3 regions of the Paenibacillus sp. J23TS9 genome follow, and region 1 is predicted to be linked to each of the others. Evidence: predicted binding sites of a transcription regulator. Region 1 holds the regulator's gene; each other region holds the start of a gene.
The links. The regulator Rex, encoded in region 1, represses fermentation and respiration genes when NADH is low (regulators of the CRP and FNR family bind a similar motif). The targets are predictions, from matches to a motif close to TTGTGAAATATTTCACAA.

Region 1 (7,709 bases):
TTGTGTTTGAGAAAATTTGAACATAAAATAAACAGAAGAGACTTCTTTAATCCCAAGGAAGACACGATAACGGCGGCACAGATGATCGTCTGGCTGGCCCAAACCGAAAATGGGGATGATGAAGAGCTGAATCTCGGCGGGCGTGGCGGCGACTTCTGGGAAACCGTAAGCAGTGATTCCGATTCATGCCTCGGACGAGGCTGCCCATGGTTCCGCAAATGTTATTACCACCGGGCGAAGCATGAAGCAGGCATCGCGGATGTGGTCGTTACGAACCACTCCAAGCTCTTCACCGATGTGAAAGCAGGCCATCAGCTTCTGCCTGCATATGAGCGTCTGGTGATCGATGAAGCGCATCATTTGGAGGATGTGGCAGGCAAGCATCTCGGACTTAATATGAAATATTTCAGTGTGGTCCACACGCTTACCCGCCTGTACAAGGATGGCCGCAGCGGTCAGCTTCCTGCACTACGCCAGCAGCTCCAGTCCTCGGGACAGGAACGCGCCGGAGACTGGATTGCGGCAATCGACCGCATCAGTGAGGATCTGGTCGATGTCAAAGAGAACTGGGATAAGCTCAGCGAATCCCTCTTTAGTCTCATTCCGGAGCGTAATGATGCTGCACCTGGTGATGCCGGTCAGTTTGTACTTCGTTTGCAGCCTGGCAAATGGCCTCAGGAATGGGAGACGCTCAAGGCGCTGGAAAACCAAAATCATGTTAAAATCAGCGAAATTGTGCGCCGCGGGGAGAAAATGCTTGCAGAGTACAAGGAGGATGAAGACGATTACAGCGCGGACAGCCTGATCACGGATCTAAGCGGTCTATTTAAGGATTTGGCAGTCGAGCGGGATGATCTTCGTTTCTTCATGAATCTTAATGATGAGACCGTTGTATACTGGATGGAAGCCAGCAGCCATTACCGGAGCAAGTCACTCCAGCTGTACGCTGTTCCCGTCGATGTAAGCAAGCAGCTCAAGGATTTGTTCTTTGATAAGAAAAAAAGCGTCATATTGACGTCTGCCACGTTGTCTGTGGATAAATCATTCCAATACATGATTGATAATCTGGGATTGCAAGAGGATCAGGAAAACGGGCGATTGGTCTCTGTGCAGCTTCCTTCTCCATTCAATTATCGGGATCAGGCTTTACTGGTGATTCCGCGTGATTTTCCAAGTGTAAAAGGAAGTGTCGGAGATGCAGTGTTTGTGAATACACTGGTTCAATCTTTGGCGGATACCGCGGTTGCTACCCACGGAAGAATGCTCGTATTGTTTACTTCTTACCGCATGCTAAGGCAGGTCCATGAGCCACTCAAAAATGCACTTGCCAGCAGCGATATAACTGTATTAGGCCAAGGTGTTGACAGCGGCAGCCGCACCAAACTCATCCGCAGATTCCAAGACAGCAGCGCTTCTGTACTGCTCGGTACAAGCAGCTTCTGGGAAGGTGTGGATATTCCCGGAGAAGCGCTGACTTGTCTGGCTATTGTAAGGCTGCCATTCCAACCGCCGAACCATCCGCTCGTTGAGGCAAAAAGCGAACTGCTGCAGCGGCAGAAGAAAAACCCGTTTATGAAGCTTTCTGTGCCGCAGGCGGTTATTCGCTTCAAACAGGGCTTTGGTCGGCTGGTACGTACGGCAAATGATCGTGGGATTGTTATTGTATACGATACGCGTGTGATTGAATCCTATTACGGCAAGTACTTCCTATACTCATTGCCAGGACCCAAAATGGAACATATGATTACTGAAAAAATGGTTCCTCGCATATCCGAATGGCTTCATGAGGGCTAAGCATGCATCCGAATCAATTGACTGAAAAACATGTATATAAATTAAGCTGTTAAATAGGGGGAGCAAGCATGAAATCGGAGAAAATATCCGAAGCGGTTGTCCGCAGATTGCCTGTGTATTTAAGATACTTGAATGATCTGAATAAACGCGAGGTATCCACAGTATCATCACAGGAGCTCGGACTGAAGCTGGATTTGAATCCTGCACAGATTCGTAAGGATCTGGCTTATTTCGGGGATTTTGGCCGCAAGGGGATTGGTTACGATGTATCGTACCTGATCGAGAAAATTCGCCATATCCTGAATCTGGACCAGCAGATCAATGCCGTGCTCGTTGGAGCCGGTAATCTGGGTCACGCGCTATCGAATTATAACTTATACCTTCGGGAAAATATCAAGATTGTCGCTGTATTCGATGAGAATCCCAAAAAGGTAGGAACGCGCATCAGTACCTTAACGGTTCAGTCGATGGATGAAATTAGTGAAACGATCAAAGGCCAGAACATCCGTATTGGGATTATTACGGTTCCTGATGTTGAAGCGCAGAATGTGGCAGATAAGTTGATTACCGCCGGTATTGAGGCTATTCTCAACTTCGCACCAACCATTTTGAAGGCGCCTGCGAACATCCGGATCCATGCGGCTGATTTCACAACAGATCTGCTGAGTCTGGCTTATTATTTGGACAATGGAAAGGACGATTCTGCGGATGACGGAGAACATAAAGACAAATAAATGGGTAATTAAGAACGGAAGCTTTGCGGTTTCTGATGCAGACAAGCCGGTGATTCACGGCTGTATGGTGATCGAGGATGACATGATTACTTATATAGGAGAGGAAATGCCTGAGATCGAAAGCGATGTTTCTGTCGTGGATGGAACTCACCTTTTCTTCATGCCAGGACTGGTTAACACCCATGGTCATGCTGCCATGTCACTGCTGCGCGGGTATGGTGATGACCTTGCGCTGCAAATTTGGCTGGAAGAAAAAATGTGGCCTATGGAGGCTAAATTTACTTCTTCAGATGTGTACTGGGGCACTTCACTGTCCGTACTGGAAATGCTGAAAGGCGGTACCACTACGTTCCTGGATATGTATGACCATATGGACCAAGTCGCTAAGGTGGTTAAGGAATCGGGCATGCGTGCATCACTTATGCGCGGGGTTATTGGTCTGTGTCCAGAAGAGGTTCAGCGCCATAAGCTGAATGAAGCTATCGCGTTTGCACGTGACTGGAACGGACAAGCAGACGGTCGTATCACGACTATGATCTCACCACATGCACCATATACCTGCCCTCCGGACTTTATCGAAAAGTTTGTGCAGGCAGCCCATGACATGGATCTGCCGATGCATACCCATATGTCCGAGACGAAGGCTGAAGTGGAACAAAATGTCCGCGATTATGGAGTTCGTCCGGTCGCCCACTTAGAGAAGCTTGGCATGTTCTCGCGTCCTTCTCTGGTGGCACATGCTGTGCATCTGACGGATGAGGAAATTGAAATTCTGGCTGCTAATCATGTTGCTGTCTCCCATAACCCGGGAAGCAATCTGAAGCTGGCCAGTGGGGTGGCCCGCGTAACAGACCTGCTCAAAGCAGGAGTAACCGTATCGCTGGGTACCGATGGAGCGGCAAGCAATAATAATTTGGATATGTTTGAAGAAATGCGTCTTGCGGCATTGATTCATAAAGGTGTTTCCGGCGATCCTACTGCTATTCCTGCAGCCGAAGCACTCAAAATGGGTACGGTGTATGGGGCTCAATCGCTCTTTTTGAAAAATGTGGGTACGCTGGCTCCGGGGATGAAGGCAGATTTCATCGCCCTGAATACGGATCAGGCGCATTTCCTGCCACATACCGATCTTATCTCACATGCTATTTACTCCGCTTGCAGCAAGGATGTTGAGCATGTTTGGGTAGACGGCAAGCAAATTGTGAAACATGGCGCCTGTCTGACGCTGGACGAAGAGCGGATCCGCCGGGAAGCCCAAGCCGCTTTTGATGGTCTTCTGTCCCGATAAGGACGGAGGGCCTCAGAAAGGGAGCTTATGTTAAAGAATAAAAAAACGTGGATATTTCTCGGAATACTGTTACTCCTGCTGCTTGGGTTCGGTTCTTATCGTTATTACATATATGTAACGCAGGATATCCGCGCAGAAGAAACGGCAGCCATTCTCAAAGCCAAACAGGATACCAGTCTGGTAAAGGTGACCGAGGCAGAGAAATCAGTTTGGGACACGATCTGCTGGGCTATTGAAGGGTTGGATAAAGAGAACCGGCCAATTATGGTGTGGGTGACAATGGATGAGAACGGAAAGGTCAAGTCGGGAGAGGGAGCGGTTCATGAGGAGCTGCTTTCAAACGGTTTGTCCGAAGCCCAGATCAAAGAAAAGATTCAAAAGGAAATACCGGATTTGGACAAAATGAGACTGCTGCCTGGAACGTATAACGGAGAATATGCTTGGCAGCTGTTTTACCGCTCTAAGGACCACTATTACTATCAATTCTATCGTTTCAGCGATGGACAAAGTATTGGTGGACCATTTACTCTGCCGAATAGGTGAAAAATCATCCTGAAAATGGAAGAACCTCATTGAAAAATGGGGTTCTTTGGTGTGTACAGGATAAAATTTTAAATAATTTCACACTTTACCTTCGAAATCATATATACGATGTGATATACTTTTATTTGTATTCATGAGATATAAGATATGCAGCTCGATGTATCGGCTGTATTGATGTTGATAGAATAGAGCCTGAATAACCGTGACAAGAAGCTGCTGCCATAGCCTCCTTTGCCGCGGTTGTCTATTTTTTGTATGATGTAACTAGGTAATCTAGTTTTTTCAATTTTGAGAGGAGGACAACTGTTTGAAACTACGTCCAATACCTATTGTGCTTACTGTTGTTGTTTCAGCTGCAATATTGTTTGGTGGCTGGTTCTTTTACCGGCAGACAACCATGCAAGGGCCGCTTCAAAAAATTGTCCAGGATTATAAGGGCGTTAATAATGCTCAATTTAATATTAACCGCAATCAGATCAATTTGAAACTTGATTTGAAGCCGGAAACGAATTTATCTGGTCTTGTCGATCAGATTACGACGAAAGGTAAGTCGGTTGTAGGGAGCCGCACATTGAAATTCGATTTTGTAGATCATTCCTCCGACAAGCTGAATCGATATTGGGATTCCGCCATGTTTTCGGTAGCGGAAGCCATGGATAATAAAAAGTATACGGATATTCCTGCGAAATTGCAGGATCTGGCTAAGGATTCAGGGATCAAAGCCCAAACGGAGATGGACACTAAGAATGTATATATCAGTCTTAGCGATGGAACAGCCAGCAAATTTATCGTATTGCCTCGTGATCCCGCCAAGATAGGGGTGTGGGAATAATGCCAAGATGGATTAAAGAAGTACTCATTGGATTCGTACCCGTGTTGTTTATTTTCCTTGCTTTCATTGGTGTTAATATTATTCCGCTCGTGATCGCAGGACTGATGATCGGCGGCCTGCTGTTCGTAGCCAATATGCGCGGCGGCCTGGCTGTTGGCGCAGGTGCTGAGCGTAAACGTAAAAAGAGTGGTCCTCAGAAGCTCACGTTTGAACAAATCGGCGGCCAAGATAATGCTAAGCAGGAGCTGATGGAAGCTCTCGACTTTTTGATCAAGCATGAAGAAATTCGTAAGCTGGGTATCCGCCCTCTGAAGGGGATTTTGCTGACTGGCCCTCCAGGAACAGGTAAAACACTAATGGCGAAAGCTGCGGCACATTATACGGATTCTGTATTTGTCGCTTCATCAGGCAGTGAGTTCGTAGAAATGTATGTTGGCGTTGGTGCCGGACGTGTCCGCGAGCTTTTCCGTGATGCTCGCAATCGTGCTGCCAAGGAAAATAAGCAAAGCGCCATTATTTTTATTGATGAAATTGATGTTATCGGCGGCAAACGCGAGGGCGGACAGCAGCGTGAATATGACCAGACGCTCAACCAGCTGCTCACCGAGATGGACGGGATTTACTCTTCCGAAAGTCCGCGTATTCTGCTTATTGCAGCCACCAACCGGAAAGAGATGCTGGATAGTGCTCTGCTTCGTCCGGGACGTTTTGACCGGCATATTCAAGTGGACTTGCCTGATAAAAAAGGCCGCAAGCATATTCTTGAGCTTCATGCCAAGAACAAACCGCTTCAGCCCGAAGTGGTCCTGGAAAAGATCGCTGAGGAATCCTATGGCTTCTCCGGTGCCCAGCTTGAAAGTGTGATGAATGAAGCTGCCATTTACGCCATGCGTGAAGGGTTAAAGGAAATCGAACAAAGACATCTGTCGATGTCCATCGATAAGGTTATGATGGGTGAACGTACCGACCGTGAATCTTCACTCGAAGAGAAAAAACGCGTCGCGATTCATGAACTCGGACATGCCATAATGGCAGAGCTTGTCCGTCCGGGGAGCGTCAGCCAGGTTGCACTCAGCCCCCGCGGCAAAGCGCTTGGATATGTGCGCCATAATCCGCAGCAGGAGCAATATTTGTATACAAAATCGTTCCTGGAAGAGCAGATTATGATCGCTTTGGGCGGCGCCGCATCAGAGGAAATATTTTACGGCGGACGCAGTACCGGCTCAAGCAATGATTTTGAGCAGGCGCTGAACATTGTGCAGACCATGATGAAATCCGGGCTCACATCCCTTGGTATTGTGGATCTGGACATGGTGACGAAAGAAGAGCTGATGAAAGAAAACCATATTATTTTGGAAGACCTGATGAAACGGACACGAACCATGCTCGAGGAGCGCCGGACGATCTATGAGCAGTCACTGGATATACTGCTTAAGGAAGAGACGTTATCAGGTGATCAATTTCGGTGTCTATTTCATGAACATTCCCTGTTACCAGCATGAATTGTGATGCTGGTTCTTTTTTTTTACTTTTTTCATGTGCTAAGTTATTATTATAGTTTGGGTCACTATGTGCTCTCTTACAAAAATAAAGAATCGGGTACATTATAAATATAAGAAATAGTGACCATAGGAAGGTGGAAGAGAAACATGTACTTTAAGAAAATTGGTGTGATTGGCGGAGGAACGATGGGCCAAGGTATCGCAGAGATGCTGGCTGCGCGCGGTCTCGATGTTCTTCTGGTTGAGAAATCGCCGGAGAAGCTGGAATACTCCTATTCTTTGATCGAAATGAGTCTGGACAAACAGCTTGAAAAATGGGCTATTACCCAGGCAGAAAAAAAATTAATTTTGGGCAGAATTCATAAGGTGGTACATCTTGCTGAGCTTGGCACTTGCGATATGGTTATTGAGACCATTTCCGAGGATTTGGATGCCAAGAAGCAGGTGTTTTCCCAGCTGGATCAGGTTTGTCCTAATCATATTATCCTTGCCAGCAATACATCTTCACTCAGCCTGACTGAGCTTGCCAGCTCTACGATGTATCCAGAGCGCGTCATCGGCATGCATTTTATTCATCCGGTAAGTAAAGTGGATCTCGTAGAAATTATCCGCGGACTGAAAACCTCGGATACAACCTTTTCAGAAACCAAGCGTTTTGTGGAAGAAGTCGTTCACAAAAAAGGCGTCATGGTTTATGAATCACCAGGATTTGTATCCAGCCGTATGATCTGTTTGATGATTAACGAAGCGTTACATATTCTTCAGGAAGGTGTGGCATCTGCAGAGGATATCGATGATGCTATGCGTATTGGATATCAATTCCAACACGGACCTTTGGAGATGGCTGACCGCTTCGGTCTTGATTCCGTATTGGCTGCTCTTGAGCGCATGTTCCGTGAATTCGGCGAACTGAAATACCGTCCGTCGATTGTATTGAAAAAAATGGTGCGCGCAGGACATTTGGGCGTAAAAACGGGTGAAGGCTTCTTCAAGTATGACAAGGATGGTGACCGGGT
Region 2 (7,709 bases), on a different contig from region 1:
GAGCAAAGAAAAAAACTGATCCCTTGTTTCGACGATTTCTACGGAATGGCTCTATCCTTAGTTGAAAGTGCTGCTGCCTCACCGAAAATTCTTGACTTGGGGGCGGGTACCGGGCTTTTTTCAGGCATGGTGCTGCAAAAATACCCCAATGCAGAGCTTACGCTCATGGATGTAAGCGACAAAATGTTAGAGGGGGCACGTCAGCGATTCCAGCATAACGACAGCATTCGGTATATCGTCGGAGATTATTCGAACTATACGTTTACCGAGTCGTTTGACATCGTCATTTCTTCGTTATCCATCCATCATCTCACTCATATGGCAAAACAGCATTTATTTGTGACGATACATCAAGCTCTGATGCCAGGCGGTATATTTGTTAATGCGGATCAAGTGGCCGGAAATCATCCTGCATCCGATGAGTATTACAGACGACGCTGGCTTGAGCATATTAACGACAGTGGTCTTTCCCGTGAGGCCATTGAAGCGTCTGTGGAAAGAAGAAAGCTGGATATCAATGCCCAACTAAACGATCAAATCATATGGTTGGAGGAAGCCGGATTTCTTGATGTAGACTGCATGTATAAGTATTTGGATTTTGCCGTCTTTTTCAGTAGAAAAGACTCGAGAGTCCCTGGGTCGACGCCACATGTATGAGTAATTTATCAGTAATAAACAAAACACCATGTTTGAGATTCAGGTTTACTTTGCACAACTAGTTGAGCTAACGTGAATCGATAGCTCAATAAATAAACTAAAACACGGCTGCCGGCATCGATTAGCAGCCGTGTTACACTAACGGGCAGAACTTCTCACACTATGTACATTGCCGACGGCGGATGAAACTTAGATAATAGAAACCATACTAGAATCGGGGATTCAATTTATAATGAGAAAAAATAATCAATGGAATGTTTTTAGCTTGGCTTTGTTGTTGGGCTTATTTTCGACGTTAGGCCCATTTACGATTGATATGTATTTACCGGCATTTCCTGAAATCGCAGAAAATTTGAATACAAGCGCGTCACTCGTCCAGTTTAGCCTGACGGCTTGTTTACTTGGACTAGGCATAGGTCAGCTCGTTATGGGCTCGCTAAGCGATGTCTATGGCAGGCGAAATCCTCTGCTGATTTCCATGGCCGTATATATCATCTCCTCGTTGGCTTGCGCATTCGCACCCAATATTGGATTGCTAATACTATTCCGATTTGCCCAAGGGTTTGCCGCTTCCGCAGGAATCGTTATCTCGCGGGCAATAGCCCGCGACCTTTACAGCGGTCACGAACTTACTAAATTTTTCTCTTTGCTTTTGCTCGTGGGTAATTTGGGTCCACTTGCTGCACCGATTGCAGGCAGCGGCATTCTTTCGTTCACGACATGGATTGGCGTGTTCATCGCACTGGCCCTGCTGGGAATTTACTTATTGGCGATGACAAAATGGCGTTTGAAGGAGACTCTTCCAGCTGAAAGACGCGAAACACCCAACTTCGCAAACCAATTGCGGAGCTACGGGCTTCTCTTGCGCGATCGCCAGTTTGTCGGCTACATGCTGGCACAGGGAATTATGATCGCCGGTGTCTTTGCTTATGTTTCAGGAACGCCTTTTATCTATCAAAATATATACGGCGTCACACCGGCCGTTTTCGCATTGCTTTTCGGATCGAATGGCATTAGCTTGATTATAGGATCGCAATTAGTGGGGCGGATGGCGCATCGTATATCTGAACAGGCATTTCTGCTATTTGGCCTATGTGTGGCCTTATTTGCAAGCATCGTCGTTTTGGTGGTAGCTGTAGTCCATGGTCCACTTTTCACCTTGGTCATACCGCTGTTTTTCTTTGTTTGTTCAATAGGTATTACATCAACTGCAGCATTTCCGCTTGCAATGGAGAGACAGGCCAATATGGCGGGAAGTGCTGCCGCGCTGTTGGGTGTCATACCTTTTCTTCTAGGTGCGGTGGTTGCTCCTCTGGTTGGTATCGCAGGTGAAAACACCGCGGTTCCGCTAGGCGTAATTATTTTAGCGACGAGCACTGCAGCAATGCTCGCTTATTTCGTTCTGGTAAGAAAAGTTCCGCGTGGAGCATCACAACAAGCCCAATCCGAGCCTAATTTTTAGGTCAGACTGAGTTTGTGTAGTTAAGCTAATGGGAAACGATAGCTCAATGAATACATTTGAAGGCAGCCGACCCAAAAGCCGGCTGCCTTTTTCCTTAACTAACGGGCAGAAAACGTTTTTATTTTACGCAAGGGCGAATCGAGCGCAAACAAGCTTTGTATAAAAACCAATGCCCCGGTTAGGGGCATTGGTTTATCAGGCACCAAGGAACATGTTCATATCGTCTTCCACATTGGTAATGCCGCCGATCCCGAAGTTATCCACGAGGACTTTGGCCACGTTTGGCGACAGGAATGCGGGAAGCGTAGGGCCCAGATGAATATTTTTGACGCCAAGATACAGCAGGGCAAGCAGCACGATCACCGCTTTTTGCTCGTACCAGGCAATGTTGTAGGAAATCGGCAGCTCGTTGATATCCTCTAGGCCGAATACTCCCTTCAGCTTCAAAGCAATGACGACCAGGGAGTAGGAATCATTGCATTGCCCGGCATCCAGAACCCGCGGAATGCCGCCGATTTCGCCTAAGGCAAGCTTGTTGTATTTATATTTGGCACAGCCTGCAGTCAGGATGACCGTGTCTTTCGGAAGCTCTGCCGCAAAATCGGTGTAATAATTGCGGGATTTCATCCGTCCGTCGCAGCCGGCCATGACGAAGAACCGGCGGATCGCGCCGGACTTTACGGCGTCGACAACTTGATCAGCCACGTTCATCACGGCGGCATGGGCGAAGCCGCCGATGATCTCGCCGGTTTCAAGCTCCGTCGGGGCCGGGCATCCTTTCGCTTGCTCGATCAGTGCGGAGAAGTCCTTGGCAGCGCCGTCCTCTGCCTCCGGGATATGGCGGACGCCCGGGAAGCCGGTGTTGCCCGTGGTATAAATGCGGTCCTTATAACTGTCCTTTGGCGGAACGATACAGTTGGTCGTCATCAGAATCGGCCCGTTAAAGGATGCGAATTCGCTGTTTTGCTTCCACCAGGCATTTCCGTAATTGCCTACAAAATGCTCATATTTCTTGAATGCCGGATAATAGTGGGCAGGCAGCATTTCACTGTGAGTGTATACGTCCACGCCGGTCCCTTCCGTCTGCTTCAGCAGCTCTTCCAAATCCTTCAGGTCGTGGCCGCTGATGAGAATGCCGGGCCGGTTTCTAACCCCGATATTAACCTTCGTAATTTCCGGATTTCCGTAAACGGAAGTATTCGCTTCGTCCAGCATTGCCATGGCGTTCACGCCGTACTTGCCAGTTTCCATCGTCAAAGCGACGAGATCCTGCACTTCAAGGCTATCGTCCAGCGTAGCCGCAAGCGCGCGGCGCATGAACCGGTTCAATTCGTTGTCGTCTCTCTCCAGGTGAAGCGCATGGTACGTGTAAGCAGCCATTCCCTTCAAGCCGTACGTAATCAATTCGCGCAGCGAGCGGATGTCTTCATTGCGGGTTGATAGGACACCGACAGTGCGCGCTTTTTCATCCAATGCGGTTTCATGATCCGCTTCCCAGACGGCAGCATCCGGGAAATTAGCGGTTCCTTCCGGATATTGCTCGTTATAATAGGCGCGCACCTCGCCGCGGAGCGCCATGGCTTCCCGGATTCTCCCCACAAACACCTCGCGGTCAAAATTGGCGTTCGTAATGGTTGCAAACAAGGAGTCCATGATAAACAGCGATACGCGCTGTTCAAGGAATTCCGGCAGCCGGACATCCTGACTGAGAAAAGAGATCCCTTTCAGCAGATAGATCAGCAGATCCTGCAGGTTCGCCACGTCATGCGGTTTGCCGCATACGCCGACAAGGGTGCAGCCGGTTCCTTTGGATGCTTCCTGGCATTGAAAGCAGAACATGGACGGCTGATGATTTAAGGCCTTCTCTGTCGCGATGTTAGTCATTATTTCTCCCCCGGTTTCGTGAGTTATTGGTTGCCTAAGGTCCACATAAGTCCGCGTTGTCATTGGACTGTCAGACACAGTATACTCCGCTGCGATAACCGGAAAGGTGATTCCAATCACCATTTTTTAAGTTTGTGTGTTAAATCACAAAGCCTGTCGGATTGTTCTTTTAAACTGGATTTATGGACTTATAAATGAATGTTCAAAAAGGACGGTTTTCAGCACCAAGAAGATTGGATGAAGCTAGGGACTGAGGAGCGGAGCGTACTTGTGGGTACGTGAGCACCGGAAGGCCCGGCTGAATTCTAGATTCGATGCCGAATCTGCTTCTCCGATTTACTTCGTGATCAAAAGCGGTCTTTTTGAACTACCTCTAGAAGAAATGAGGAGAGAGAATATGTCGATATTGCCTCACAAAAATGAACTGGGATTTTTCGAGATCCGTCTCGAATCCATCGGCGGGCTTGGCGCCAATCTGGCCGGGAAAATGCTGGCCGAAGCCGGGGTAACCGGCTCCGGCCTTAACGGTTCTAATTTTTCCAGCTACGGCTCGGAGAAAAAAGGGTCGCCGGTGAAGAGTTTCGTAAGGTTCTGCGATCCCGGGGTGGAAATCCGCGATCACAGTCCCATTGAGCAGCCGCATGTCGTCGGTGTATTTCATGAAGCATTGTATAAGACGATAGATGTCATAAGCGGATTACAGCCTGATGGAACGGTACTTGTGAATACGTCGAGAGACCTTGCCGAAGTTGCCGCGGATCTGAACATGACGCAGGGAACGCTTGCGGTGATTGATGCGCTGAACATTGCCGTTGAGGAAAAAACGAAAGTCAATACGGCGATGCTGGGCGCCTTGTTCCGGATATGCAGCTTCCTGAACCCGGACGATATGCGGCAGGTTATCCGCACAACGTTTGAGAAAAAGCTGCCACACCTCGTGGAAGCGAATTTGCGGACCTTTGACAGAGGGTATCACGAAGTCCGGTTCCTTTCCTTGGGAAATGGCACAGGGCTTATAGACCCGGTGGCTTTCGCAAGACCGCAGCCGGTTCTCGGATTTGAAACGCAGGAGCCCGGCGGGATCCTGAACGTGACGGCCAACAGCATCCTGAAGGACCTTAGCGCCTCCCGGCAGGGATATTTGCCGGAATACAAGATCGAGGACTGCATTCACTGCGCCGCCTGCGATACGGTATGCCCGGATTTCTGCATCGTGTGGGAGCAGAAACCGGATAAACGCGGCAACCTGCAGATGTTTATGAAAGGCATCGATTACCAGTATTGCAAAGGCTGCTTGAAATGCGTGGAAGCTTGCCCGACCACCGCTTTGGCCGCCATGTTGGAAGAGCCGCATTATGCGGAGCAGCACCGTGTGCCGCAAGCATTCCCCTATTTAACCGCGGAGGGAGTCAGATCATGAACATGAAAATCCAAGAAGCAACCGAGCACGAGATGCCTGCCGCCCAAACGGCGGTCTTCGAATCGGGCAACGAAATGGCCGCCATGGCAGCTGCCCAGATCAATTATCACATCATGGGTTATTTTCCGATTACACCGTCTACGGAAATCGCCCAATATCTTGACATGATGCGGACGCGCGGCGAACACGACATCAAGCTCATTCCGGCTGACGGCGAACACGGCTCGGCGGGAATCTGTTACGGCGCAGCCGCAGCCGGAGCGCGGGTATTCAATGCGACCAGCGCGAACGGGTTCCTGTATATGATCGAACAGCTGCCCGTGCAGGCGGGCACCCGTTTCCCGATGGTCATGAACCTGGTGACGCGGGCGGTCAGTGGCCCGCTGGATATCCGCGGTGACCACTCGGATCTCTACTACGGCCTCAATACGGGCTGGGTGATTCTGACGGCCCGTTCACCGCAGGCGGTGTATGACCTGAACATCATGGCGCTGCGAATCGCCGAGCATGAAGACGTGCGCCTGCCGGTCATCGTGGCGTATGACGGATTTTTCACGTCGCACCAGAAACGCCGGGTGCACATATTTACGAGCCGGGAAACCGTCCGTGAGTTCGTAGGGGAACAGCCGCCGGAATTTCCGCATGTGCTGGACGAGAACAAGCCGATCGTCGTTGGGGCTTACATGAACGGCGACGACTTGATGAACAACCACTTCCAGCAATCGAACGCCATGTACCGTGCGGGCGAGGTATTCAAGGAAGTGGCGGAGGAGTACGCCGCACTGTCCGGAAGATCCTATTCGCCGCTTGATCTGTACCGCATGGAAGACGCGGAGGTGGCTCTGTTCCTGCTCAATTCGGCAGCCGAATCCTCCAAAGACGTCGTGGACCGGCTGCGGGCGCAAGGAATCAAAGCGGGCGTGATCAGCCCGAATATTCTCCGGCCGTTCCCGGCCAAGGAAATCCGCGAGGCGCTGACGGGCGTCAAGGCGCTACTGGTCGGTGAACGCGCCGATTCTTACGGCGCACAAGGAGGCAATTTGACGCATGAGGTCAAAGCGGCCCTGCAGGAAATCCGCGGTCCGCAGCCGATTGTGCTGTCCCGCATCTTCGGCCTCGGCGGGAAAGACTATTACGCGGATGACGCGGAAGCTTTTTTTGCCTTGGCGCTGGAGGCCATGGAGCTGGGGTATGCCAAGGTTCCGTTTGATTATTACGGCCAAACGCCGGGAGATGAGGCGCACAAGCTGCAGCCAGTCATCGCGCCGATGAACGGCGACAGCTTTAAATCCGGCCTGATCACGGTGAAGATGGATGAGGCGACGAACAAGCTGTCCGTTAAGGCGCCGCCGATGCGGGCACTTGCCGCCAAACCGAAGCGGTTTGCTTCCGGTCACGGAGCCTGCCCGGGCTGCGGTATTTTCCCGGCGCTGGAGCTCTTTTTCAAAGGGATCGAAGGCAATGTCGTCACGTTGTTTCATACCGGCTGCGCTTATATCACCACGACGGGTTATCCGTATAACTCGCATAAACAGAGCTTCATTCATAACTTGTTCCAGAACGGACCGGCGACGTTATCCGGCACGGTAGAGGCGTTCCTAGAGAAGAAACGCCGGGGCGAAATCGATGTTCCCGAGGACTTTACGTTTGTAATGGTGACCGGCGACGGCGGCATGGACATCGGGATGGGTTCGGCTATCGGGACGGCGCTGCGGGGCCATAATCTGATCATTCTGGAATACGATAATGAAGGCTACATGAACACCGGGGCACAGCTTTCGTATTCTACGCCTTTAGGCCACATGACCAGTACTTCCGGCGTCGGCAAACAGCAGCAGGGCAAAACGTTTCATCACAAAGATACGGTGCAAATGATGGCGGCTGCGCATATTCCGTACGTATTTACGGGGACGGAGGCATTCCCGCAGGACCTTGTAAAAAAGGCGGCAAAAGCGCAGTGGTACTCCCAGAATGTAGGTACCGTCTACGGCAAGCTGCTGATCACATGCCCGCTGAACTGGAAGTCCGACGATAAGGAAGGGGAGACAATCGTTCGCGCGGCCGTGAATGCATGCTTTTTCCCGCTGTATGAAGTGGAACAGGGACAAACGAACATTACGTTCGATCCGGAGGCGAAGAATAAGCGGGTACCGCTCGGCGACTGGCTGAAATATATGGGCAAATCAAGACATCTGCTCAAGGAAGAAAACAAGGAAATGCTTGATGAATTTGAAAAGGAAGTGGAGCGGCGCTGGTCGATTTTGAAAGCGAAGCATGAGCATCCGC
Region 3 (7,709 bases), on a different contig from region 1:
CTGGTTAATCATGGAGTAAGCGCAGCTGGATCCGACCATGCCGGAGCCTACGATGGCGACTCTTCTTCTTTTACGGTTCATTGTTCATCCGCTCCTTCATTCATATTTTACATGAGGATTTTATAAAAATCCCATCACGAACGAAATCAGCTGAATACGGCTGAAAACCGCCTCATACGAATAAAACCAGCAGCAACAGCTTAACCGGTTTCTGAGCATTGTATCCCCGTTAAGCCGCCGGACTCCATGGCAGAGGCTGCGGCTGCTTTTTGCTGCGCCAAACAGGGAATCTCCCGCCTGGACCCACATATTTGAACAGGTGCGTACCGATCGAGCTTCCCAAAATCGCGATAGCCTCATGTCCGTTCACCCGTCTCAGTCCTGCATAAAGTGCGGAGCTGAAAAGAATTTCCACCATCACAAACTTGACCAGTTCAGTCCGGGTAAACACCCAGACCGTAAATTCCTTCGCTGCAAGCTTTCGCATCCGTTCCCCCTTGATTTCGTCATAAACTCCTTTTTTAGGATATAGGGGAGGGCAAATTTTAAGAACATGCGGACAGCCTCGAATTTTGTGTGGCGATCCCGACTGCTCAAGGAACCGACAAAAATGATGTGATGAAAATCACAAGGTTGGTTCGGAGGCGATGGTACGCTGAAATCATCAAAGGCAAGGCTGATAGTTCGCGGAATGATCCGCTGTCAGCCGGTCAGGAGGATGGGGAGGACATGAAGAAGGCCTATACTTTTGTGGACAAAAACACCTGCATTGCCTGCGGAGCTTGCGGCGTCATCGCTCCTGATATCTTTGATTACGATGATGAGGGGCTAGCAGAGAATATATTACCCGGAGACCGCAACCTCGGCATTACGGAAGTTCCGGAAGATCAATTGGACAGCTTGGACGAAGCGGAGCACGGCTGCCCTACTGCATCCATTCACGTGGCCACATGTCCGTTCCGCCAAAAGGGACAATGAAGAAACGGGAGGAGATCTACATGGCAAGCTTTACATTCGACGATTTAAAACATATCAAGAGAACGGAGCTCGGTAACCAGGTTCCGCTGGAGCTGTTCCGCGCGATCCGTCTGATCGGGATGCATGAAGGGCTGCCGATGGGAGGGAGAAATACGACAGCCACCATTGGGCGCAAAATTGGCGAAAGCCTGCCGGCCCAAACGGTAGAGGAGCTCTTTGGATTATTTGTTGAGCTGAAAATCGGGATTCCGGCCATCGTGCATCAAGATGAGCATACGATGCGGGTGGCGGTGGAGGATTGCTTTTGCGAGGGGCTGCCTGTTCAGGAGGGCAAGCTTGTATGCGATCTGGAAGGCGCGATCATGGAGGGGGCGTTAACGCGGATTTTGGGCCGCAAGGTATCGGTCAAGGAAGTGAAATGCAACGTAAACGGCGACGAACACTGCGAGTATGAGCTAAGATTTTATCAATGACTCCGAATTACATACATGGATGAAGATGAGAGATCATTAACGAGAGTTTCGTTCGCTTTGCGGGGTTATACTTGATTCGCTATATGGAGATACTGTTCATAGCAAGAGCCAGCCTAGGGCAGCTTTACACGGTGCGGGATGAATTCTGCCTCGGGTAAAGCTGCCCTTTTCAAAATGGCTTGAGGATTCAGAAAGGAAGAAGCTGCATGAACACGCGAAATCATCGGCGAGCCGCTATTCATCCCATGATCCGCCAGGCGTTTGAGATGAAGAGAATAGCCCTGCCATGGAACCGGGCGATCTGTGCGGGCCTATGTCTGGGCCTGCCCTCTTTGATCGGCCTTCTGCTGGGGCGCTTCGATTACGGTATGCTGGCGGGGACTGGGGGATTTACGTACTTATATACATTTCATGAGCCTTATGCCTTAAGAGCGAGGAAGCTTTTTTTTGTCATGCTAGGCATCGGCTTTTCTGTCTTTTGCGGCTCGCTGCTGGCTCCGTATCCGGTTCTGTCCGCGGTGGTGCTGGGATTGATCGGAGCGCTGGCGACCTTTATTTTTGGAGCGCTCAAGTTCAAAGGGCCTGCCGCTCTTTTCTTCGTTCTGAGCTTCGCGCTTGCTTCCGGTATGCCGCATGGTCCCTCCGAAGCCTTAACCCGAGGGACACTTGTTCTTTTGGGAGGAGCGCTGGCATGGCTGATCGCCATGGCGGGCTGGCTCACGAATCCGCATGGACCCGAAACCCAGGCGGTCCGCAGGCTGTATACCAATCTGGCGGGTTTGCTGGATGCAGCCGGAACGGGCAAGTATAAGAAGGCGAGACATGAGACTCTGATCTCCATGGTTGAGGCGGAGTCCATTTTGGCCGGGCAGGGGAGAGTATGGCGGGAACCCGCACGGGTCTACCGTCTATTCAGGCTGTTTCACCAGGCACATGTGATCTACCAGGAAACCGATACCTGGAACTTGAGGAAGGGAGAGCCGCTGCCGCCGGCGCTGGGGCAGGTAGTCCGCAGCGTCTCCGGAGTTCTGCGCTACCGTGAAATACTGATAACGGACAGCCTGAAGCGGCTGGAGGATTCGGATCTTGAAGGGCTTCTACGCGCGGTGCGGGAAATGGCAGCGATTTTGGAGGCGGACGCCGAAGACGGCTGGGAGGACAGAAGCATAGCCGGAACGCCGGTGAAGAGTATCGTTCTCAGCGCCTTCGACAAAAATTCGCTTGTGTTTCTGCTGTCCCTAAGATTCGGTATGATCTTAATGATCGCTGCATTGGCGGCGCATGCTTTTAATTTAAACCGCTCTTACTTGGTACCTCTTTCCTGTGCCTCGGTTATGCTGGGTGCAACAGTCATTGCAACATTTCACCGGGCAATCCAGCGCTCTTTGGGAACGATGATTGGAATTTTAATAGCGAGCGCTATTTTATGGGCGCAGCCGGAAGGCTTTATCATTTCCGTTGCCATTATGCTCTTTACGTTTTTCGCTGAGCTGTTGATCGTACGCAACTATGCGATCGCCATCCTCTTCGTGACACCGAATGCGATCCTTATGGCGGAGGCGAGCTCGCACATCCACGATGTAGGGTATTTCGCCGGGACGCGGATCGTCGATGTCATCACCGGCAGTATTATCGGCCTGATCGGTGTACTCATCCTCGGCAGGAGATCCGCCTCAAGCCGGATTCCGTATCTGATGGGCCGGACGATCCGGAGCCAGTCCCAGCTTGCTGCCATGCTGTTCACGGAACAGCCGGCAGCTTACGAGGCAGAGGACAGCCGGGAGCAGCGTTCCATGAAGACTCATCTGTCTAACCTGACTACGGTTTATGCAACGGCGCTTGGGGAAATCCCGAGAAGCGAGGAGGAGCTGCAGCGGCTGCTGCCCGTGGTGTGGGCACTCGATCAATTCGGTTACCTGCTGAATTCTTATGCCTGGACGGCGAATCGGCCCGAACTGCCTGATCCTGAGCTTGCCCGTCTGCTGCTTGTGTTCGAGAAAATGGCGCAGAGTGCCGAGCAGCAGCGCAGCATAACGCTTCCGGCTGTTCCCGAGCTTGCGCTGACACCGAAAATAAGGCAGGAGCTGCTTGCCATGCAAAGCACGCTGGAGAAGAGCCTGACGTAAGCAAGCTGCTGACCGGCTGAAATTAGTAAAAAGCCCCGCTCAAATGATGATTTGAGCGGGGCTTTTCTTGATTGCTTATATGATTAGTAAGCCAGTGTGAACAAAGCTTTGATGTGGGAGAGGTAACGGATGTTACTTGCCTCCTTCATCATGGTTGCTGGCAGTCCTTTAAGGGAGATGTTGTTTTCGCCAACCGTAGCTACAGCATCTTTGCGTCCAAGGCTGGCCAGTGTGCCGGAGTTCACCGGATCAAAGGTCTGGGATGCCTTGTCAGTCAGGTAAGCATACAGGTTGTAGCCGATCAGCTCGCCCATTTGCCAAGCGATTTGAGCTGTTGGAGGATAAGGACGGCCTGTTGCATCAAAGACAACAGCGCTGTCACCAGCTACAAATACATCTTTATGGGATGTGGATTGCATGAATTCATTCACCGTTGCACGTCCGCGGTTAACTTCGAGGCCGGATTCCCCAACGAGTGGGTTGCCTTGAACGCCGCCAGTCCATACGAAGGTGTTGGTAACGATTTTTTGACCGTCTTTCAGGTCAACGACGTTGCCTTCCACGTTCGTTACAGGAAGACCTGTCAGGAATGTTACGCCGCGGTTTTCAAGACTTGCTTTCGCGCGGTCGATAAGATGATCTGGAAGTACGGGCAGGATTTTAGGGCCAGCTTCAACCAGCAGCAGTTTAACTTCGCCTGGGTCTACGCCGTATTTACGAGCCAATTTTGGCATAATGTCGGCAATTTCACCAACAAGCTCAACGCCGGTTAAGCCGCCGCCGCCGATCAGGATGGTTGCATCAGCTGCATCTTTAGTTTGCGAATAAGCTTTAATGCGGTCTTCAATGTGCTGGTGGATGCGGTTTGCATCTTCAGCGGATTTCAGAACCATGCTGTACTTATCAAGTCCCGGAATACCAAAGTATGCAGTGATACTTCCGAGAGCGACAACGAGGGCATCATAAGAGAGCTTGGAGCCGTCGGACAGTTTTACTTCTTTGCTGTCTACAGAGAAAGAATCAACCTTTGCGATTTTCAGATCGATGTCTTTACCTTTGAACAGTTTGTCAAGAGGCATAGCGATCGCTTTTTCCTCGATGCTGCCTGCAGCCAGACGGTGAAGCTCGGTAATGATTTGGTGAGTCGGATATTGGTTCACCACGGTGACACGCGCTTGATCTTTGTTAAGATATTTGCGCAAGGTCATAGCAGAGAGAAGTCCGCCATATCCTGCACCCAAAATGACAATATGTTTTGACATAGTTTTTCCTCCGTCCTTACTGGTAAAATTAAGAGAATTATTGTTGTTCTTTAGCGCGTTCAGCAGAAACCTGGAGATATGCGTTCACAAAACGGAACATTTTTTGCGCTTGCGGGTCTTTCAGCAATTTGAGCATACCAAAAAGACCGATCACTTCATGACTCTCTTCAGCACGGTCTTTAGCCTCGATCACGTTCGCTGCGACATTCTTAGCGGATTTGATCACCGGGGAAGCCATTTCCTGAATCGCACCTACAGTGTCACTTTTCAGTGTTTTGTCCGTAGCTACGGATTGAGCGAAGTCATAAGACTTTGTCAATACATTCACAAGCTCAGTCAGCTTTGGAAGATGGTTGACCAGAGTAGTCAAAGATTCCTGAACCTCAGGCTTGAGCAGCTGGTCCAGCAAATCATTTTGATCTTGGCTGACAGGCGTGTTTGCTTGTTCTGTCGTTGCATCAGTAATTGTTTCTGACATGTCCATTTCTCCTTTGCGTAAGCAGCAATGCTTAGTTTTATTATAAAAAAGGGCTGATAGACCCTTTTTAGGCAGAGGGGTCTATAACCTGGGGACCTTCCTCGTAACGAAAAAGGCCGAAAATCTAAATTACCACTACATATGTTAACATAATGCTCTCTAAAAGGATAATGAAGCATTTAAGAGTGATAGATCAAATTGTGAAGTTTTACACATATATACGTCTTCTTGGTCCGATATTCTCTGTTTTGCTTTATTTTTACGCCAAAAACGTGATGAAAACCACTGTGAATAGGAAAATAACAGTAATTCATCCCTTTCCGCAGTTGTCCTTCCATAGGTTCTTCAATTCATCTTGGCAGTATGCACAATGTTTAATGAAAAGAGGCCACCAAGCAGAGCAGCTTGATGACCTGATTGGTTAATGATGTTTTGATCACATGAAATTGATCATTGAGACGCAAAAAACCGCCCTCCGGTGCAAATCCGTGCCGGGAGCGGTTTAATGAAGTTACTTTATTTTACGATTAGTGGGGCGTTTCCGGGCTGATCGGTTTGCCGTTCAGTTCGCCGGCTGCTTCGATGACTCGATACTGTTTCAGCATGAAAATTCTCCAGCGGACGATCATGCCGAATGCCAGCAGGAAGAAGAGCGCACCGGATTGCGGGATCGAGACATACTTGTCAATGACCTGATGAAGAACGGTACGGACAATGAGCAGAACGAATAGGATAACCACGAAGCTCTTGGAGCGTCTGGCAAAAACCTGTCCTTCGGAGACTTCGAATTTGGTACTGCGAATCAACGGATATGAGAATAAAAACCAGCCGACGAGAAAAGCAGCTACGGCCCATAGCCATGAAATCCGTGTTTGAGGCGCCACGAACATCAGGAAGCCTGTTGACATGCCAAGCGGCGGGATGAGTATTTTTTTGATGGTTACTGGTCTATCGCTGGCTTTCAAACGGACGAAAATGACCATAAGCGCCATAACCAGAGCCCCCACGGTAGATCCGATTTGAAGATATGAGGGACTAATATGAGCCAAGTTAAAGACTCCTCTCTGAAAATGATAAATAATCACGTATAACTATATTATATCACACTCATCAAGAAGTAAACTTGAACGTCCTATGACATCATTACCTCTATGGGAAACTTTATTCATCCCAATTCGCATCCTGCCTTTTGCTCGACAGGGATCAGCCTATGTAGCGGATTCTGCGTGCATGCCTTTTAGAAATGTCCTCAGCACATAATGGACGCTTTCGTCCAACTGAAGATCCATCTGAAAGCCCCCATGCTGCTCGAGCGTCGCGAATCCATGCAAAAGACTGCGCAGTCCGCGGATCGTATGCAGCGTTTTCTTTTCACCCAGCCCGTAAGGCTCCAGTATCCGCAAAAAAAGGTTCAGCAGCTCCGCTTTGACTGCCTCCAGATCCTCATGCTCCTGTGTATTTACCTTATAAAAGGCCTCATATAGGCCAGGGCGGGAACGTGCAAACTGGAGATAGGCATCGCATAAGCTGAGAATGGCATCATCGCCGGATTTGCCGATGACGGCATCACGCGTTTTCTCGACGAGAAGATGCAGGCAGTAGACAGTGAGTGCTGCCCGCAAATCCGGGAGTCCGTTCACATGATTATATAAGGAAGGGGAGCGCACATTGAGCTTCTGCGCCAGAGCAGCCAGGGTAAGCGAATCCAGTCCGGATGCGTCGGCCAGCTCGGCTGCGGCAACGAGAAGCGTATGGCGGTCGAGTCCCATTTTGGCCATTGTTATTTCACCTCCCGGAAAGCCTCTTCAGCACGCTGGATCGCCCGGCTGATCGCTGCTGCAGGCTGCTCCAGCATCCGTCCGTGTCCAACAGCAAGCCAGGACGGCTGGAGCCCGGCGAGGCGGCGTGCGCTTGTCAGTGCAGCGTCCTTATTCCAGGTGGCCATCGCCGGAAAAGGGAACAGCGGCTGCATATGGCCGGATACGGCCATCCCGCCCCGGATTTGAAAGGCATCCCCGGCAATCAACACCTGGCTGCGTGTATCCAAAAACGCCATATGGCCAGGAGTATGGCCAGGGGAGGCGACAGCCAGGAGCGAACCCACACGGTCGCCGTCCTCCAGGAGATGATCGGGCTTGGTGCGTATTTTCCGGGGTACATCACCTTTGACCGGGGTTTGGGGCTCTCCCTCTTCGAGGTCGCGGCTTCCTGCCAACAGCGCCTGATCCCGGCGCGATATATATACTTCGGCTGTTGGAATGGCGTCTTTTAACGCATCCAGGGCGCCGACATGATCACCATGTGCATGGGTAAGCAGGATGCGGGTTATGGGTTTGCCGAGGGAATCCGCAGCATTCTGTATACCCTTAAAACTGAACGGCATCCCTGCATC

Region 2: hcp (hydroxylamine reductase) is a predicted target of Rex. The motif match lies at 4,136-4,153, and genes of this name have one in related genera.
Region 3: KJS65_RS16910 (helical membrane plugin domain-containing protein) is a predicted target of Rex. The motif match lies at 5,516-5,533, and genes of this name have one in related genera.

The regions. Positions count from the first base shown of each region.
Region 1 covers NZ_BOSG01000001.1:750,181-757,889, forward strand. Annotated here, with positions in the region: gene dinG (ATP-dependent DNA helicase DinG) at 1-1,794, shown strand, start outside; gene KJS65_RS03855 (redox-sensing transcriptional repressor Rex) at 1,863-2,528, shown strand; gene KJS65_RS03860 (amidohydrolase) at 2,515-3,816, shown strand; gene KJS65_RS03865 (cell wall elongation regulator TseB-like domain-containing protein) at 3,844-4,359, shown strand; gene KJS65_RS03870 (hypothetical protein) at 4,667-5,191, shown strand; gene KJS65_RS03875 (AAA family ATPase) at 5,191-6,693, shown strand; gene KJS65_RS03880 (3-hydroxyacyl-CoA dehydrogenase family protein) at 6,841-7,709, shown strand, end outside.
Region 2 covers NZ_BOSG01000006.1:263,356-271,064, reverse strand. Annotated here, with positions in the region: gene KJS65_RS26985 (class I SAM-dependent methyltransferase) at 1-657, shown strand, start outside; gene KJS65_RS26980 (multidrug effflux MFS transporter) at 890-2,119, shown strand; gene hcp (hydroxylamine reductase) at 2,315-4,003, opposite strand; gene KJS65_RS26970 (2-oxoacid:acceptor oxidoreductase family protein) at 4,401-5,423, shown strand; gene KJS65_RS26965 (thiamine pyrophosphate-dependent enzyme) at 5,420-7,709, shown strand, end outside.
Region 3 covers NZ_BOSG01000002.1:278,243-285,951, reverse strand. Annotated here, with positions in the region: gene KJS65_RS16940 (L-lactate dehydrogenase) at 1-81, opposite strand, end outside; gene KJS65_RS16935 (hypothetical protein) at 230-487, opposite strand; gene KJS65_RS16930 (ferredoxin) at 730-978, shown strand; gene KJS65_RS16925 (V4R domain-containing protein) at 999-1,451, shown strand; gene KJS65_RS16920 (FUSC family protein) at 1,658-3,577, shown strand; gene KJS65_RS16915 (NAD(P)/FAD-dependent oxidoreductase) at 3,661-4,839, opposite strand; gene KJS65_RS16910 (helical membrane plugin domain-containing protein) at 4,877-5,317, opposite strand; gene KJS65_RS16905 (CcdC family protein) at 5,845-6,366, opposite strand; gene KJS65_RS16900 (TetR/AcrR family transcriptional regulator) at 6,526-7,095, opposite strand; gene KJS65_RS16895 (MBL fold metallo-hydrolase) at 7,098-7,709, opposite strand, start outside.